Regions from separate parts of the Paenibacillus yonginensis genome, predicted to be linked through region 1. Evidence: predicted binding sites of a transcription regulator. Region 1 holds the regulator's gene; each other region holds the start of a gene.
The links. Region 1 encodes Rex, which represses fermentation and respiration genes when NADH is low (regulators of the CRP and FNR family bind a similar motif). Its sites were predicted from a motif close to TTGTGAAATATTTCACAA; they were not measured.
Positions count from the first base shown of each region.

Region 1 (6,536 bases):
GTTACAACTACCGGTTTGGGACTGCGTACGGTCAGGTCCAGGAAATAAGCAATTTCTTCCATCGTATCCGTTCCGCTGGTCACTACGACACCATCCTGGGTTTTAAGCGCCTCGTCGACCTTCAGGGACAAATCGTACAGCTGCTCCATGGAATAAGCGCTAGAGCCGGAATTCCCGAATTGATAGGTACTCACCTCAGCGATTTGGTCTTTATTCGGCAGGGATTTCACCAAGTCTTCAATCGGCAGCGAACCGGCCCGGTATGTATCGAAGCTTGTTTCATCCGTTGATTTGCCGGCCAACGTTCCTCCTGTCGCGATCACCTCTACTTTGGGCAGCTTCTTAACTACTCCAATTGTGGAAGTAACAGCCGTTGAGTCCGTGGCTGCAGAAACAGGTGACACAAACAATTGGGGCAGCAATAATAACACCGTTAAACCTGTCGTGAGCAGCATCTTCTGGATTTTTGTCGTTCCCCTCTTCATCAAATCATCCTCCGCCAAATAATTTGTTAACTTAACGTCAGGTTATATAACCTAAATTCTGTTAACTTGAGAGGATTATATTTTAATGTAATGAAATATGACAAGAACCAGAATCCCATAAGTAAGCGCTTAACCTTAGCTTTTTTTCGCTTTATCGCGTTAATTCAAGCTCAGTATAAAAAAACGGCAAACCCTTGCGGCCCGAAGGCCTTAAAAAGAGTTTGCCGGCAATCCCATTTATAAAGTGTTATAAAAATAAAAAGCGTTAATCTAACGGTTAGGCAGCGTAAACTCCTCAGTCAAAGCTTCACCATTGCTGAAACTGAAGAACCGGTAGTAATAATGATCTTGTTCTTTGTAATACAGCTGCCACACATATTGACCATTATAGATCCCCGGGACCAGACGTTTAACGTCGGCGTTCGGCATCAGCGCTTTGATTTTGGCCTGCATCGCTTTTTTGGTTGAAGCGCCCGTCACCTGTTCCGTATGCGGGGGCTGCCCATCCTGCAGCCAGACCATAATATGTTCTCCTGAAGCATTGTTGCCTTCGACTACCCAGCATACATCATCCCAAACCGATTTGGTGACTCCGATGGTCTTGACGAGACCGGCCTCCTGCTTGGCTCTCAGGATTGCCGCATCCTCCTGCGTCCATGTGTCCTGCATCACATAAACATAATAACGATACAGCCCAAACAGAATCGCCGCCAAAACCAAAATTGAAATCCAGATCCATTTCGTTTTTGTTCTCAAATCTGTTCTTCACTCCTCTCCCTGCTCCGCATCCCTTCAAACAATTCCATTAGCGGGCAAGGAGACCTTCAAATGCCTGCTGGGCTTCAAAGCGAATACGCTCCTCGTCCAGCGTAAGGCATTCTCCATGCTTGACCACCTGCCGCCCGTCAACCCAAACATGCTCTACATCTTTGGCTCCAGCAGCGTAGACCGTGTGCGAGATGAAATCCGTTTTCGGCAGGAAATGAGCCTGCTCGGTATTTAAAGCGATGAAATCGGCTTTCATCCCGGCCTCCAGCCGGCCGACGTCCTGCAGGAACAGCGATTTGGCGCCGTATTCCGTTCCCATCTTCAAGGCTTCCAGAGCCGGAACCGCCGTTGGATCACCGGAAACACCTTTATGGATCAAGGCAGCGAGTCGGATTTCCTCCAGCATGTCGAGATTGTTGTTGCTAGCCGGCCCATCCGTCCCCAAGGAAACGGTAACTCCCGCCTTGAGCAAATCCACCACGCGGGCTATGCCGCTGGCCAGCTTCAGGTTGCTTCCCGGATTGTGGGAAACGCCGACGCGGTGTTCCGCCAGAATAGCGATCTCCTCATCGGTCAGATGTACGGCATGAGCTACGAGAGACGGGCGGGAGAACAGGCCCAGCTTAAGCAAATGCTCTACTGGACGCGTGCCGTAATCCCGGACATTCTGCTCCACTTCAGCCCGTGTCTCAGACATATGCGTATGAAGCGGCAGATCCAGATCATGGGCAGCCTGAACGATTTTTTCAATATAATCCGGCGGACACGTGTAAGGAGCGTGGGGCGACATCATCGCCGTAATTCGGCCCTCTGCCGCACCATGCCACTGCTTGGCGAAGCTGACTGCGTCCTGGAGTTTGGCTGTCTGCACTTCGGGCGGACAAAGACCGATTACCCCGCGGGTCAGCACTGCCCGAATGCCGCTTTGCTCAGCGACCTTGCCGACCTGGTCCATATGATCGTACATGTCAAGGAAAGTGGTGGTGCCGCCCTTCAGCATTTCGAGCACGGACAGAGCGGTACCCTTATACACATCTTCGCCGGTGAATTTGGCTTCCATCGGCCACATTTTCTCCTGCAGCCAGACCTGAAGCGCCAGATCATCCCCGTAACCGCGAAGCAGCGACATGGCGGCATGGCCATGCGTATTGACCAGCCCCGGCAGGAACAGCAACCCGGAGCCGTCAAAGCTGTCTGTATCCTCAGTTCCTTCAGGCAAACTTTCGCCGATATATTGAATCCGGTTGTCCTCAACCAGCATGTATCCGTTAATTACAGGCTTCTCGGGGTTCATCACCGCGAAGGTCCCGTTTTTGATCAACCATTTACGACTCATTTGAATGTTCCTTTCCTTGGTCCAAATAATAAGCCAAACTTAACAGGTCGGTAGTAAAGTCCGCAGCATGGACCCGGACACCGGGCGGAACCTTCAGGATGACCGGCGCGAAATTCAGAATGGCCTGAATGCCTGCCTCCACAAGCTGATCCGCGACCCGCTGGGCCTCCCAATGAGGCACAGTGATAATGCCGATGCGGATTCCCAGCTTCTTAACGGTTTCGGGCAACTCCGCGATTGGCTGAACGGACAAATAATTGATCTGGGTACCGATTTTGGCTTCTGCGATATCAAAGACCGCTACAATCTTCATATTGTCTTTTAAATACATATTGTAATTGGAAAGCGCTTGACCGAGATTACCGGCACCTACGAGAGCTACGCTGATTTCCTGATCCAGATTCAGAATCTGACGAATCTTCTCGATCAGGTAAGCGACGTCATAGCCGATGCCCTTACGGCCGAAATCACCGAAATATGCCAGGTCCTTGCGGATTTGGGCCGGATTTAAATCCAGATTCTGCCCCAGCTCCTGAGAGGATACCGTCATGACATCCCGGTTGTGCAGCTCGTTTAAGTACCGCAGATAAACCGGCATACGCCGGACGACGGCATCCGATATTTTTTCCGATTTCATGTTATTCACCCTTTGCTGCGCCTGGATCGGCGCCATTTTCCGTAGGTTCCAGCCACTCCGTGATCCGGGGAACCATCTGGCTTAGCGGCATGTGCTCCATTTTAGGTCCCGGCAGCGAATACAGAAAATATTTCCCGTAATATGAGTCCAGAATACGAGTATCGTATACGATGACGATGCCTTTATCTCTAGAAGAGCGCACCAGCCGGCCAAAGCCTTGTTTGAAACGGATAACCGCCTGAGGAACGGACAGCTTTGTGAATGGATTTTTTTTCTGCTGCTGCAGCCGTTCGCTTTTGGCTTCTACCAGCGGATGGTTTGGCGGCTGGAAGGGCAGTCTGACAATGGCCAAACTGGTCAGCGCATCCCCCGGGATATCTACGCCTTCCCAAAAACTGCTTGTGCCCAGCAGTACCGAGGCGTCTTTGCTTTGGAAACGCCGGGTCAGCTTGGTTCGGCTGCCGCTGTCCATCCCCTGCCCAATTACCGTTATATTGTGGGCAGAAAGCTGCTCTTTAAGCGGCTCATAAACCTGCTTCAGCATTCGGTACGACGTGAACAGCACCAGCATCCTGCCGTTTGTCGCCACAGCCGATTCCGCCAGGGAATCGACAAGTGTGTTCACGAAATACGCGTCGCCGACACTGCCTTTCACGCTTGGAAAATCACGCGGGATAACGAGCAGCGCCTGATCTCTGTAATTGAACGGCGAAGGAAGAATGGCCGTCAGCAGACGGTCCTCTTCACTTGCCTCCTGCAGTCCGAGCTGATCAATCATATATTGGAAGGACTTATCAACCGTCAAAGTCGCAGAGGTCATGACTACGCTTTTTTTCTTGTCAAAGAAATAGGCTTTCAGCTGTTCGCTTACGTCAATGGGAACGGCATACATCTGCAAAGATTTGCTGCGGTAATGCCCATTGCCTTCAAGCCAGTACACCGTCTCCTCGTTATCCAGCTTCATGAAGAAACGCAGCGAATCCCGTTCGCTGCCCAGATCCTTGAACAAGCCGCTAATATCGGTCAGCAGGCCGTCAATGCCGTAATCATCCTGCTCCTCTTTCAACTCAGCCACCATCCGTTCACCCTTCCTCAGCACTTCGCTGATGGTAACGTGAATCTGGTTCTCCAGCAGGTTCAAAGTCTCCCACTGCTCCGGACGTTTGGCGGGAAGCAGACGTTTCACAAATTGTCCCGGTTCTCCAGGCGCCGCATCGCTGCGTTCGGTCATTAATCCGAACAGCAGCTCGCTAAGCTTATCCCAGTTCTCCTTCACCTCCAGGAGTGCCGGATAAATGGAGTCGATGGTCTCCATCCAGCCGGAAGCTTTCTCGGCACCGGAAGCGCCAAGCTGCAGCCGCAGATTGGGGAGCTGGCCGGTTCGGCTGTCCTTAAACAGCCGGGTCAACGTATGAATGATGGAGAAATATTTCATATGCAGTCCCAAATGTTTGCCGGCAACGTCCTCCAGATGATGCGCCTCGTCGATCACCAGCCGTTCATAAGCAGGCAGCAGCTGATGCCCGGCCTGAATGTCGGTGAACAGCTTTGAATGATTGGTAATGACGACATCCGCAACGCTGGCTTCGTGTTTGGCCCGGTGGTAGAAGCATTTGCGGAACCAGGGACATGAACGTCCAAGACAGGAGTCCGATTCGCTGGCAACGGTTTCCCAGAAATCGCCGCCCCTTCCCAGATTCAGCTCCTCATCATCACCGGTTTCAGTCTGGCTTAACCAGACGATCATCTGAGCCGCCGTGATGCTGTCTTCTTTCGGGCTTGCGAAATCACGCCTGCTTAGCTTGTGCTCAAACTTGCGCAGACACAAATAATGTTGTCTTCCTTTAAACACTGCTGCGCGAAAAGGAAAAGGAACCGCTTCAGTCAGCAGGGGAATATCCCGTTCCCTCAGCTGCTCCTGCAGGTTAATGGTATGGGTGCTGACCATGACCTTTTCCCCGGTTTTGACCGAGGAATAAATCGCCGGAAGCAAATACCCCAAGGATTTCCCGGTGCCAGTCCCCGCTTCTACAAGCAGATGTTTATCTTCGGCAAATGCCTGCTCCACCTGTCCAAGCATAATCTTCTGGGCTTCGCGTTCTTCATAGAACGGCAGCTTCTCCTTCAAATTCTCCCGAACCTGATCCAGAAACTGCTCAAAGCTCACCTTGGCCAGCGGATTCTCCTCGGCGTCATACCTTGCCGGCAAAATATCCATCCAGTCCTCATTGCGCATAGCAAACTGGCGGTAATACACAAATCCTGCATCATCCGTCTGGTCAGCCTGGCTTTCCCTTTCCGTTAACAGGGCGTCAAAAAACCAGCCCAAATCACTGTCTTCTGCGGCAAACAGGTCTGCAAGACGCTGAATCGTAATCAGCGGCAGCTCGGCAAGCTCATCCAGACATTTGAGAAAAATCAAAGCCGTAGCCTCAGCATCGCTGTCCGCCTGGTGCGGCCGGTCATGACTGAGTCCAAATTCCGTGCTGACCAGACCCAGCTGGTAGGAATTTAAGGAGGGAAAACAAATTTTCAAGAAATCCATCGTGTCGAGAATCCGCCCCGTAAAGGGAAGATATCCACAGCTGTCCAAGGCCTGCTGCAAGAAATTAAAATCAAATGCAACATTATGCCCGACCAGGACAACGTCATCAAGCAGCGGAACCATGTCCATCATCACTTCGTCGATTGAAGGAGCGTCCGCCACATCCTCTTCCGTGATGCCTGTTAAGCCGGTTATAAATGGCGGGATCGGCACTCCCGGTTTGACATAAGAAGAATAGACCTGCGAGATGGTGGAATCATGATCTATGATGGCAAGTCCAACCTGTATAATTTCATCGGTGGACTGATTACCCGTTGTTTCAAAATCGAGTACAGCATACTTCATTGGTTGTAAAATCCCTTTCTTTCGGGTCTATCACCTAGCATATCAAAAAAAATCCCGTTTGAAAATTGAACGAAGCCGGCTTTGAGAAATCCTGCACTTGCCTGACAAGCCCTAACAGTCAAAAAGGGCAAAAAAAACGATGCGTCCGAGGCGCATCGTTATCCCCTGCTTTACAAATAAGCATGGAGCTGGCTTTCAAATTGGTAAGTCCCGCGATTCTCCATACAAGCCTCGAGATTCGCCAAAGGTTCGGGCAGACTGGGATCCAGCTTATAGGCGGTAAGGAAAAACCCCCGCGCCTTCTCGACCCGATTATCCATGGCAGCCAAACATCCCAAGGCGTTACAGCAGATCGCTTTTAATTTCTTGTCTTTGCCGTGCGTAAAAATATAATTTAAATAACCAGCCGCATTTTCCCTG
Region 1 is NZ_CP014167.1:2,102,809-2,109,344, forward strand. It holds gene AWM70_RS09620 (asparaginase) at 1-485, opposite strand, end outside; gene AWM70_RS09625 (cell wall elongation regulator TseB-like domain-containing protein) at 756-1,241, opposite strand; gene AWM70_RS09630 (amidohydrolase) at 1,291-2,589, opposite strand; gene AWM70_RS09635 (redox-sensing transcriptional repressor Rex) at 2,579-3,226, opposite strand; gene dinG (ATP-dependent DNA helicase DinG) at 3,228-6,116, opposite strand; gene AWM70_RS09645 (tetratricopeptide repeat protein) at 6,287-6,536, opposite strand, start outside.

Region 2 (6,536 bases), 420 kb from region 1:
AATGGTCGCCGCGGATGTCCAGCGGTCCGCTGACGGCCCGTGTCACCAGGTTCATGACCATAGGGAATCGGGTGCCCGCCTGCACGGGAAGCTGCTCGATCATATAAAGGAAGCCGTTTGCGCTGGTGGCGTTGAAGACCCGCGCTCCGGCTGCTGCTGCGCCGTAGCAGATTCCCGCCGAGCCATGTTCCCCGTCAGCCGGAATCAGCTTGATGTCGTGCTCGCCGCGCGTACGCATCATGTCGAGATATTGGGCAATTTCCGTGGACGGCGTAATCGGAAAATACCCCATAATGTGATAGTTGATCTGGGCGGCGGCCATGGCCGCCATTTCGTTGCCCGATTCAAAGACGGCCGTTTGGGCGGCCGGTACCTTTTGCTCCGTCATTTCTTTAGTTTGTACGCTCATGACCGGACTCCTTCCGCTATGAAATAAGGAAATGATTGCGGCACGCGGTGCTGCTCGGCATAATGCGGCTCTTCCAGCATCGCGGCCAAAGCCGTTGTCGGACAAGCCTGCACACATTTCAGGCAGCCTTTGCAATACTGATAATCGATGCCTTTCATGAACATCTGCAGGTTGCCGCGTTTATCCGGCTTCTGTTCCCAGACGATACAGAAATCCGGGCATACCGTATCGCAGGCAGCGCAGTGAATGCAGTCCTCCAGCTTGTATTCCGGCAAATAGCCCTGCCGGGAGCCGCTAAGATCCTTCAGTACGCTGTTTGCCGTAACTTTAAGGATTCCGCCCGGCTCCTGCGTTTCAAAGCCGAGGACCGGCTGCGGTCTGGAGAAAGACGCCGCGTCCGTAAGCTCCGCGTTATTTCCTAAGACAAGAAACTCGACTTCGTTATACCCCCGGTCAAAGGTCCGCAAATTGGACTCAACGAGATGGGGCAGCTTTTTCTCAAACGTTTTGCGGATGACCTGCCGCATATCGTCCGGATTCAGGAAGCTGCAAATCCGGAACAAGGCGCCGAGCATCGCCGTATTGACTTTGGTTTTCTCCTCGACGGCGATTTTCAGCGCATCAATCGCGGCCAGCGTTCCCTGCGTCATCTTCAAATCGGCAGCCACCTCGGATAGATTCCGTGCTGTATTCACCAGCACCGTCCCATCAGGCCGCAATCCGCTTACGACCTCAACTGTCTTATATAACGCTTCATGAAATACGCCGACTACATGCGGCTGCTCAATGGGGCTGTGATCGCGGATCTCTACCTGAAGATCACAGAACCTTACGAAGCTTTTGACCGGCGAACCTTTTTTCTCCGAACCGTAGCTGGAGAAGTTGGAACCGTTCAGTCCCGAGCCGGTCACTCCGGCTTCGGCCAGCATTTTTCCGGCCAGATTGGCACCTAGTCCTCCGATGGATTCGAGACGGATCTCGTAGAATCCCAGTTCATTTTTTTGAGGCAAAATCGACACGTTCACTCCTCATTTCTTCATTGTTCTTGTAGGGGAATGACTCCAGTTTAAGAGAAGAAACGAACGGGGTTAGTGATCTTTCTCACAGCTGAATAAATTGTGATTGAAATCACAAAATGGGCTTTGACGGGGGGCTATACTGCCTAAATGAACAAGTGAAACCGGGAGGAGAAACATGATGAATAACAACGCGACAGAACAAACCTTAAACCATCAGCCGTCCATGTTCTGCTTTCAATGCCAGGAAGCGTCCAAAGGAACAGGCTGCACCATTGCCGGGGTCTGCGGCAAACCCCATGACGTGGCGAACCTGCAGGATTTGCTTATTTATCTGGTGAAAGGAATCTCTTTTCTCAGTCTGGATGTCCGGCTGCCGGAGGAACTGGAACAGCGCGTCTCGCTGTTTATTATGGATTCCTTGTTTGCGACCATTACGAATGCGAATTTTGACCGCAAGTTGTTTGTGGGAAGAATTCGGGAAGCGATGGCGCTCCGCGGCGAGGTGCGGGTTTATTTTAACGAACAATATCCGGAGGGAATGGTCAATCTCCCCGACGCTGCCGTCTGGGAAGCAGAGCATGAAGCCGCTTTTGATGAAAAAGCACGCACCGTTGGCGTCCTTTCCACCCGCGACGAAGACATCCGCTCCCTGCGCGAGCTGATCACTTACGGCTTAAAGGGAATGGCCGCCTATACGTACCATGCGCTGCACCTGGAGAACGAGGACAACGAACTGAACCGGTTTATGCGCCGCGCGCTTGCGGCTACGCTTGACGACAGCCTTGAGGTGCAGGATTTGGTAGCTTTGACGATGGAAACCGGCAAATACGGCGTAAACGCCATGGCCATGCTGGACTCGGCGAACACCACTGCTTACGGAAATCCGGAGATTACGAAGGTGAATATCGGAGTTCGAAATCGTCCCGGCATTCTGATCAGCGGCCACGACCTGAAGGATTTGGAGGAGCTGCTGAAGCAGACGGAAGGAACCGGCGTGGACGTGTATACGCACAGCGAAATGCTGCCTGCCCACTATTATCCGGCCTTTAAGAAATATGAACACTTTGTAGGCAATTACGGGAATGCCTGGTGGAAGCAGAGCAGCGAATTTGAAGCCTTTAACGGACCGATTCTGATGACGACCAACTGCATTGTTCCGCCGAAGGACAGCTATAAGCACCGCATTTATACGACGGGCAACACCGGTTTTCCGGGCGTCCGCCATATTCCGGAAGGAATAAGCGGCGCTGCCAAGGACTTCTCCGCGCTGATTGAGCAAGCAAAAGAATGCCCGGCCCCAACGGAGCTTGAAACCGGCGAGATCATCGGCGGCTTCGCCCATGCTGCCGTGATGAACGTGGCCGATCAAGTCGTGGATGCCGTAAAATCGGGCGCCATCCGCCGATTCTTCGTCATGGCCGGCTGCGACGGGCGGATGAAATCCCGCAATTATTACACCGATTTTGCAGCTCAGCTTCCTAAGGATACGGTCATCCTGACTGCCGGGTGCGCCAAATACAAATACAATAAGCTGGATTTGGGCGAAATCGGCGGCATTCCGCGGGTGCTGGACGCCGGGCAGTGCAATGATTCCTACTCTCTGGCCGTCATTGCTTTGAAGCTGAAGGAAGTGTTCGGCCTTGAGGACATCAACGAGCTGCCGATTTCCTATAACATTGCCTGGTATGAGCAAAAAGCGGTGATCGTGCTGCTGGCCCTGCTGTATCTTGGCGTCAAAAATATTCACCTGGGCCCTACGCTCCCCGCCTTCCTGTCGCCTAACGTAGCCAAGGTACTTGTAGAGAACTTTGGCATCGGTGGCATTACGAATGTGGAAGACGATATGAAAATGTTCCTCGGTGACTGAGTGCCTGAACGCCTGAGTGCCTGATCAAAAAATGCCCCTAGCCGGGGCATTTTTTTCTTTTGAATTTTAAAGGGTATGTTCAGCCCGCTTGTCCGGTCATTGGAATTCACATAGAGTTCTGTGGTCCGTTACCCGCGGCCTCCTTGGAAGGAAGGATATTTGGTCATGCCTCCGTCTGCAAACAGGGTTATGCCTGTAACATAGCTGGATTCCGAAGACGCAAGCCATACAGCAGCCGCTGCAATTTCTTCAGGTCTTCCGATGTAACCCAGCGGCACAAGCTCCTCAACCGAAGCACGCAGCTTAGGGTTTGCGAATTTAAGTGCATTAATAGGCGTGTTAATCGCTCCAGGGGCAATGCTGTTCACGCGAATTCCCTTAGGTGCAAATTCAAGAGCAAGCGTCTCGGTCATCATCTTGATTCCGCCCTTGCTCGCAGCGTAATGCAGAAAATGCGGCCACGGAATCGTTTCATGAACACTGGAAATATTGATGATCCGGCCTTTGATCCCGTGCTCCAGCATATAGTCAACAGCCTCCCTGCAGCCGAGAAACGCGCCGGTTAAATTTACATCAATGACCTGCTGCCAGTCTGTCAAACTCAGGTCCTGCGAGGGAACCTCGTTTTCGATACCGGCGTTGTTGATCATAATATCCAAGGAACCGAAATGCTGATGCGCCGCCTGCACCAGCTTCTTCACGTCCGCTTCTTTGGAAACATCTCCTTGTACGCCGATAGCCTGTCCACCATACGAATGGATTTCATCAATCAAAGACTGGACATCCTGATTAATGCTGAAGTAATTGATCACCACATTTGCTTTCTCCTGACCAAAACGCCGTGCCATCGCCTCTCCGAGTCCGGTTGCGGCACCCGTAATAACAACCGTCTGTCCTTGAAGATCCTGATACATCCCGGAAACCTCCTGTCCGAATGACTGATATTCTGATAGGTTCAAATTTACATTAACCAATCCGTTCTTCTGTGAACATGTTTGTTCGAACAGGGAGCAGAATCAGTTCAAGCGGCCGGTCCTTTGGATGGCTCTTTAAAAGATCGTAAAACGAAAAAAAAAGCTGCAATTTATGCAGCTTTCAAAGTATAACCCCAATACTCAAATCGCCGGCATGACATTGCCGCCGCTGACCGGGATATAGGCTCCGGTGATGAAGCTGGCTAAGTCCGAAGCCAGAAAAACAACTGCATTCGCGATCTCCTGGTCAGTCCCGCGTCTCTTGAGCGGCACGTTTTGGATATAATCGTCGCTTTCGGCAATGCCATTCGTGCGCTCACGTTCACTGATCGTCCAGCCCGGTGCCACCTGATTGACCGTAATCTGATGTGCGCCGACTTCCTTCGCCAGCACCCGATAAACGCCGTCCATGCCTCTTTTGCCCGCCACATAAGCCGATTGTCCCGGGAAGTTCTGCATGGAGCATTCTGTATTGATGCCGATGAACCGTCCGCCCTTCTTCTCGATCATGGCCGGTATAAAGGCTTTCGCCAGATAAACGCTCTGCAGAACGCAGGACTCGAATTGGCTTGTGTAGTCCTCCGCTGGCTGCTCCAGCACGGAAGTCCACTGGTACTGCACAACCGCATTGGCTACGACAATGTCTACATGACCCAAGCTTGCTTCAACAGTTTGCTTCAGCGCCTGGATCGACTCCTGCTTCGTTATGTCGGCTTTGACAGCAACGGCACGTCTTCCGAGCGCTTCGATTGTACCCTTCAATTCAAGCGCTTTCGCTTCGTTGCTATGGTAATGCAAGGCAATATCCGCGCCGCATTCTGCAAGCGTACGAGCGATGACACGGCCGAGTTCTCCCGTCGCTCCCGTGACCAAGGCTGTTTTTCCGGATAGATTGATCTTCATAGTCGTTCTCCTTCTCCATTAGAATGAAATATTCGCTCACAGCCGTTGATATGAACAGCATTATTGCCCCATATATTAACATAAACAAGATGAGCGGTCTAAGCGTTAGATCATGCTGCTAGATTTGCGCTTAGTCCTTTATTATGACCTGGCAACACCTTTTCTGGACGTTCGCTTCAAATTTTATTGGGCCGTTAAAACCAGCGGTCCGTCCTGCGTAATTGCAATCGTATGCTCATATTGCGCTGATAGCTTGCCATCAGCTGTTCTTGCGGTCCACTGATCATCGTCGATCGTAATACGGAACGTGCCTTCGTTAAGCATCGGTTCAATCGTAAACACCATGCCTTCCTTTAACCGGATGCCTTTGCCGGCTACGCCGATTTGCTCGTAATTAGGCTCCTCATGCAGGCTGCGTCCAATCCCGTGGGCCAGCAGATCGCGTACGACTGAGAACCCGTTAGCTTCCGCATGCTGCTGAATCGCCGACGTGATGTCGCCGAGCCGCCCCCCGGGAAGCGCCTGAGCGATTCCCAGCTCCAGACATTCCTTTGTTATTTTCATTAATTTTTGCACTTCCGGCTGGACCTGTCCCACTGCATAAGACCAGCAAGAATCGCCGAACCATCCGCCATATTCTGCGACGATATCCAGCTTCAGCAAGTCGCCGTCCTTAAGTGCCCGGTTTGAAGGAATGCCGTGGGCCACGACATCGTTGACCGAAGTGCAGGTTTCGGCCGGAAACCCGTTGTAACCTTTCGTAAATTGCTTCCCTCCTAGCTTGGTGATGTGTCTGGCCACAAAGTTGTTGATTTCCCGGGTGGTGATTCCTGGTTCGATCAGTTTGGCCACTTCACGGAAGCAGTCTGCAACGATTTGGCTTGCCGGCTTCATCTCTTCAATTTGCCGGGGGGATTTTAAGAGGATCATCTTTTGTTTATTCACTCCTTTTCCGTTTCTCCATTCTATAATTTTAATAACAGAACGATATCCCTGGCCTCTTCGCGCAGCATTCCACGGCGGAGCGAAAGCGAAGCACAGCCGACCAAGGCGGCCAGCAGCATTTCCGCGTACTGCAGCCAATCCGGCGGCTCCGCCTCCGGATTTCCTCCGGAAGAGGCAGTTCCGTTCGCCGAGCGCCCGGTTCTCAGCAGCATGGCCAGCGGCGTGAGAATCTGCCGGCGAAAGGCAGCTGAAAGCAAAGCTGCGCGCGCCTCCGGCAGCCAGGAGAAATCCTCGACGGCCAGTTTATGCAGCAGGTACAGAGCGTGGTCCTCCGCCCACAGCTGCAGCAGACAGATGCCTGCGACGGCAACCGGGCTTTGCTTTGCGGCAGTGGCCGCAGCCTGGCCTCTTCTTTGAAA
Region 2 is NZ_CP014167.1:1,684,705-1,691,240, reverse strand. It holds gene AWM70_RS07815 (thiamine pyrophosphate-dependent enzyme) at 1-409, opposite strand, end outside; gene AWM70_RS07810 (2-oxoacid:acceptor oxidoreductase family protein) at 406-1,428, opposite strand; gene hcp (hydroxylamine reductase) at 1,607-3,295, shown strand; gene AWM70_RS07800 (glucose-1-dehydrogenase) at 3,424-4,209, opposite strand; gene AWM70_RS07795 (SDR family NAD(P)-dependent oxidoreductase) at 4,411-5,172, opposite strand; gene map (type I methionyl aminopeptidase) at 5,356-6,102, opposite strand; gene AWM70_RS07785 (TetR/AcrR family transcriptional regulator) at 6,138-6,536, opposite strand, start outside.
Region 2: hcp (hydroxylamine reductase) is a predicted target of Rex. The motif match lies at 1,526-1,543, and genes of this name have one in related genera.

Region 3 (6,536 bases), 150 kb from region 1:
TTTGCTGCAGGTTTCGGTTTGGGAGTGGTAGTGCGTTCAATGTGGATCGTCTGTGTCATTGTCGTGTCACCCTTCGTGGATAGATTGTCCATTTATCGTAACCCATCTGAGCCTATTTGGAAATATCTATTCTGGCCCCGTACTTCAAGAAATTTAAAGATAAGTTGGATGAATAGCGTCTTCTCGCCTTTTACAGGCCGTAAATTAAAAATTTTTAACGGATCGGATCATTTTATGCAAAACTTCTGTTAGGCAGTCACCCTTCCCTCTCCCCTTTCATAAATAAAGGAGTAGAAGGAGGGAGGCACATGACCGACAGCAGCTTGCATCATCAGCGGGCCATATTTCTGGCAGCCGTCTGCTCACAGACCTATGCCCAATTTAATAATCCGGACGCAGCGGTTATTGTTCCTGCCCCCTACCGGATCTGCCATGTCATTAAAGCCAGGTCCCTTACGCATCACAAGGAACCCTTCGGGTTTATCCTCGAGGCGCCTGAAGAGCTGATTATCGCTTTCCGGGGAACGAGTTCCACCACCAACTGGATTGCCGATATGCTGGCCTCGCAGACCCGATTCAAATATGTACAGTCGGATTGCCGAACGCATCGAGGCTTCACCTCTATTTATGCTTCAGCCCGCAAAGCGCTTCTGAGCGCCGTAGCCAAACTTCCGGCCAACAAACCTTTGTTCATTACGGGGCACAGCCTGGGCGCCGCTCTGGCTACGCTGTGCGCACTGGATCTGGCAGCCAACACCGCTTTCAAATCGCCTTACCTGTACACATTTGGTTCTCCGCGTGTCGGCGACCCCGCTTTTGCCAAAACCTTCAGCAGATATGTACCCAACAGTTGGCGTTTCGCCAACCTTTATGACGTTGTCACTATGGCTCCGCCGCCCGTATACAAGCTGCCTAAACAGGAGAAAAAATATTACTACAGTCATGTCAGGACCCATTCTCCGCTAACCTTCGTCAACGGAGCTTTTGGTCCCAATCATGTGATCGGCAGCTATTATGGCGAGCTGTCCAAACTCGACTCCGAATTTGCCCGGCGATTAAACGACAGCTGTCCCGGATTCTGCCCTGCCCCTTTATAATTCAATTCCGGCCCTGCCCGGAAGGCTGCTCTCCGGTGCGGTTTAGCCCTAAATAAACTTGGGCCTATCCGCCCGGTTATCCTCTTGTTCCTGACGTTATAATCTTCACATTACAATCTTCACATTACAATCTTCTCATTACAATCTTTCAAGCGCTCCCTCCAGCTTGTACGGCTCCAAATCCAGATCCGGACTTTGCCCGAGTGCCAGTTTGGCTAACTGCAAACCTATGTAAGGACCCATGGTCAGTCCGGAAGCGCCTAATCCATTGGCCACATAGATGCCTTCCCAATCCGGAAGTTGTCCAATGACAGGTAGAAAGCCGGGCGTGAAGGGGCGAAAGCCGGCCCTGGCCTCCAGAAACTCCCCTTCGGCCAGCCCCGGAGCGTGCTCAAGCGCTTTGCCCAGCACCTCCTGCAGGCCTCCCGCTGTGATCCGGGTATCGAAGCCGTTGGGATGATTTTCATGCGTGGCGCCGATAACGATCCGCTGGTCGGGAAAAGCCAGAATATACTGGTCGCCGGGCGGCATGACCACCGGCCAGCCGCGTGTGTCCGCACCCTGCAAAGCCAAATGCACGATTTGAGCCTTCTGGTAGGTGACCTTGAATTTAACGCCAAGCGGTTCCAGCAACGGCCCTGCCCAAGCTCCGGCACAAACCAGCACGGCATCGGCTTCCAGTCTCCGGCCACCTATTACGATTCCGTTGGCCACATTCCCCTCAAAGCTTAACCCGGCTTCACCCTTCAGCAGTATGGCTCCATGCCTTTCCGCCGACCGGAGCAGAGCATCCCGCAGCGCCCGCCCGTCCACCCGGGCAGCTCCTCCCACATAAAGAGCGCTGTATTTTTTGTCCAGCGGAGGAAACTGCCGCCCAACCTCTTCCGGGGAAAACAGCAATAGTTCGCCCATTTCCGGAGCTTCGTCTTTCCTTTTCAAGGCAATCTGCCGAAGTTCCTCCAGCTTCGCGAGCTCTTCCTCTAGCCGCAAAGCGCCCACTTGGGCATAACCGGTGTTGGTTTCGCCTTCATTCCCCAGTTCCCTGATCAAGGAAGGATAAAATTTAGCCCCTTCCCTCGCCAGCTTATACCAAACTTTGTTGCGCCTTTTAGAAATCCACGGACAGATAATACCTGCCGCAGCGTCCGTCGCCTGGCCCGATTCCTGCCGGTCCACGATGGTTACATCGGCGCCGCTTCGCGCCAGCTGGTAGGCCGCTGATGCGCCTAGAATTCCGGCGCCGATAACGATATATTTTTGCATATCCAGGTTCCTTCTTTCCTTAATCACTTCGAAATACCTGATAACGGCTGCGGTATTCGCCCAGAGTCATCGCTGCTGCCCGTTTGAACAAGCGGGTAAAATAATTGGGGGTTCGAAGCCCGCACATCTCCCCTACCCGCACAAGCGGATGATCAGAATAGGCAAGCAGGCGTTGGCACGTTTAATCTGCAGATGATGCCTGTAAGTAATCGGGCTCATGCCGGTATGCTTCTTCAAACAGCGGGCAAATAATCGAAGTGATAATGCAGATCTTGTTCCATCTGCGCGAAATTAAACGGCTTTTCTATTCCTTCCGCTAAAAACAGGAAATCCCAACGCCCTTCAAAGTTGTAGAAATTGTACTATACAATGTAGAGATTGTCAGCTTTATCAGGAGGATGAATCAAGTATGGCCATGTTAAAAACAAGCCATCCGCTTCCGCGGATGGCTTTGGCTTTTGAAACAAACGATCTGTCTATTCCCGGGTTATGCTTCTCACCGGCACCCAGATCTCGCTCTTGAATTCCGGCGACGAAACATCCGGACTTTCATTCCACAATATTTCCGGACCTTCTGCCGACTCATAACCGGAGGACGGGAACCACTCGGCATAAATCCGCCCCCACACCTCCTGGAGCGCTTGCGGGAAAGCCCCTACCGCTGTGAAAACCGCCCAAGTACCGGCTTCTACCTCCAGACAGTCCAGATCCTGCGGACAAGCTTCCGTAGTCGCCGCTCCGATGAAATGGTCCAGTTCCCCCTGTTCTTCCATACGTCCCTCCGAGAAATTCACCGAGGCGCTGATCAGTCCGCAGGGTTCTCTATTGGACAAAGCTTTGAACCGTTTGATTTTGGTTTCATCCAGTTGAGCCCACATGGCCTCTATTTCCGGATTTACGCCCTCGAATTGAATCGGCACCCTCTTCTTTAAGCCGACAATCCGGAATGCTTCTTGTTCTACGATGCGGTAATTCATTTCCTGTCCTCCTTCGATCGTTAATTGAAATGTCATACGAGGAAAGGATTTTAGCGGGTGTTCTTTGGTTTTGTGTCTGGCCTCCGACGGCGTAACCCCATGGAAGAGCTGAAATGCTTTCGTAAAGGCATCCGGGGACTGATAGCCGTAAGTTAAAGCGATATCGATAATTTTGCCGGTTGTATGCTGCAAATCGAAAGCCGCCAAAGTCAATCTTCTGCGCCGGATATATTCCGATAAAGGAATTCCTGACAGAAAGGAAAACATCCGTTTGAAATGATATTCCGAGCATAAAGCAAGCCTGGCGACTTCTTTATAATCAATTTCCCCGCCCAGATTCTCTTCCACATAAGCCATCGCTTTGTTCATAGGCTCCAAAGTGTTCATCTGCCCTCTCCTTTCCTCACAAACAGCTTAACGGATCGGCCGGACGCGCATCCGACAATTGGTGCACCAAATTCGCGGAAACAAGCCGCTAAAGCGAATATAACATAAGCTGAGGATAACAAAAAAGCCCGCAAACCCGGCGCTATTCAAGCGATAGGTTTGCAGGCTGCCGGTTGGCTGACCAGTCTTGGAACTTAGGCAGTTCCCTTCTTACTCTTTCACTTCAGTAGCGCCGGTTACTTTGCCGTCAAGCACGGCTGTGCTTTGCAGGTCTGCGCTCTTGAAATACAGGTTGCCGTCGATGGTGGCTGTTTTGTCCAGCGTAAAGCCTTTAGCTTCTACATAAACGTCACCTTTCAGAGTGCCGCCCTGGATTTTGAAATTTTCACTTTGCACAGTCATTTTAGGAACAGTCAGCGTATAAGAAGCCGTAATGTTGTGATTCTCATCTTGGGAATACAAGGCAAGTTTGCGGTAGATCGCATTTTCGGCTTTGCCTTTGTCGTGGAATTCACCGGATACGGTTACCTCTTTATCGATCGTAAGATCATTCAGGATTGCTATAATCCAGTTGCCTTTGTCGCTTACCGCTGCGATAAACGGATCCGCCTGGTTGACGATTGAAGCCGTAGTAACGGCGTCCGTTTGCTCTGCTGCCGGGCTTGCGGACGTGTTTGCCGCTTTGTCATTATTGGAACCGCATCCCGCCAGTACCGCGGCTGCAATCCCCATCACCACCAAACCTTTGATTACTTTCATGATTCATGTCCCCCTTAGTGTTTGTTTCTGAGAGAATTATAAATAGAGCTGCCGCAATAAGTAAGTGATTAATTTCACAATAGCTGTAAAAAAAGGCTCACAAGCATTCCGCTCATGAGCCTTTGCTGCATTATTCCAAGGATAAAAGAACTTGCACGACCGTCCGCACCTTGCCGATTCAGTCAAGCCGCCTGGCTGCTCTTATTCAGCGTTCTATATACCTTCTGATACACCCACAAGGCATTTAACAGCAGCAGCCCACTGGTCATAAAAAAGACCGCCCGGAAGCCAAACCAGCCGGCTACCTGGCCGCCGAATACCGAACCGGTGAATGCGCCTAAATAGGTTGCCGCCTGATTGAAGCCGAAGACCCGTCCGGTCAGGGTATCCGGCGTGATTTTTTTGAGCAGCGTATTGACAGATGGGCTTAACCCGGCTGCGGCCAGTCCAAGCAGGAAACGCAAACCCGCCAGCTCCCACGGATTGCTGACGAAGGCTTGGGGAATGAAGATAATTCCCGCCACGATCAGGGATACGAAGATGATTTTATGTGCGCCGATCCGGTCAGACAGCTTCCCGAGCCGAGGAGCAGCTAGTATGTTCGCCAGACCTGACGCCGAGAAGGTAATCCCGGCAATCAAGGCGGCATGGCGAGCATTGCCCGACAGCTGAGTCACATATACGGTGAGGATCGGTTCAATCGAATACATCGCGATCGTCAATACGAGACCGGTGATAAACATCGTAATCGTCAAACCTTTTTGTGGTATGCTGCTCCAAACCTCTTTCATCCGCGGAGCGTGTTTATGCTGCCGGGTGAAGGTTTCCTTGACGAACAGCAGGGTCGTGATAAAGGCAACCAGCATTAATCCGCCTGTAACAAAAAAAGAATTTTGTAAACCAAAATGCTCAGCAATAAATCCGCCAAGAGTCGGCCCCAATAATGAACCGGAAATATTGGCGGTGGAAAGTGTGCCGAGCGCCCAGCCCGAATGCTCTTTATCCGTTTGAGTCGCAATCAGCGTGGTACAGGCCGTGCTGTATCCCGTAATGATCCCCTGCAGCAGGCGCAGTCCGATCAGTTCATAGACATTATGCGCAAATCCCATGCTGCCAATGACGATGGCCATTCCCAAGCTCGCGCGCAGCAGCATCGGTTTACGTCCGAATTTATCGGCGGCAATCCCCCAGATCGGAGAGAAAATAGCCGATACGATAAAGGTGATGCCAAATGCTATCCCCGTAAATTGGGTAATCGAGCCCGAATCCTGCACGCCCAGCTGTTTAATATAGAGCGGCAAAATGGGAGCGATCTGGCTCATCCCTATGCCGGTGACAAACATGCCGAACCAGCACACAAACAAATTTCTTTTCCAAATAGGCATAACAAAGCCTTCCTTCTGCTAGATGCGTTGTTCGCGGCCGTTTGACCACACTGTACAATTATGTCCTCATTCTAGCAGCAAGAAAGGCCTTAAACCATGCAAAATCTTAAACTCCATGGACATTTTTGCTGTAAAATTCCGAAGGGCTGAGTCCCTCGCTTTTCTTGAACAGCCTGCTGAAATAAAATTCATCCTGAAATCCAAGCGCGCCCGCCACCTCTTTAATTTTGGGATTGCCTTCAATCAGCATCTCTTTCGCTTTATCCATCTTGAGCTTGTTGAAGAACTCGATTACGGAATAGCCGGTCAGCTCTTTAAACGTTCGGGACAGATAAGCAGGCGACAGCTGTACCAGCTCGGACAGCTCAGCAAGCATAATTTTGCCGCTTAAATGCTCATGCATATAGGTGATGATTTTCTCCACTTTTAGGGACGACGAGTAATTCAGCAGGTTCTGCCGATCTTGTTTTAATCCCTGATAAATGGTGATGAACAGCTGCTGAAGCAGCGTCCTGGATGTGAACTCATAACCGGGAAGCTTGCCGTACCAGCTTTCGCACAGCTTTCTAAATGCATCTTCCAGAAGATAGAAGTCCTTGGGCTGCCGGGCCGGCTGAAGGGGAAGAGCCTGTCTCTCCTCTGCTAGCCCCCAGCCTTCTTCACCAAGG
Region 3 is NZ_CP014167.1:1,954,045-1,960,580, forward strand. It holds gene AWM70_RS08945 (branched-chain amino acid aminotransferase) at 1-59, opposite strand, end outside; gene AWM70_RS08950 (lipase family protein) at 309-1,097, shown strand; gene AWM70_RS08955 (NAD(P)/FAD-dependent oxidoreductase) at 1,236-2,360, opposite strand; gene AWM70_RS08960 (AraC family transcriptional regulator) at 2,837-3,724, opposite strand; gene AWM70_RS08965 (polymer-forming cytoskeletal protein) at 3,935-4,483, opposite strand; gene AWM70_RS08970 (multidrug efflux MFS transporter) at 4,666-5,868, opposite strand; gene AWM70_RS08975 (helix-turn-helix domain-containing protein) at 5,975-6,536, opposite strand, start outside.
Region 3: AWM70_RS08965 (polymer-forming cytoskeletal protein) is a predicted target of Rex. The motif match lies at 4,546-4,563, and genes of this name have one in related genera.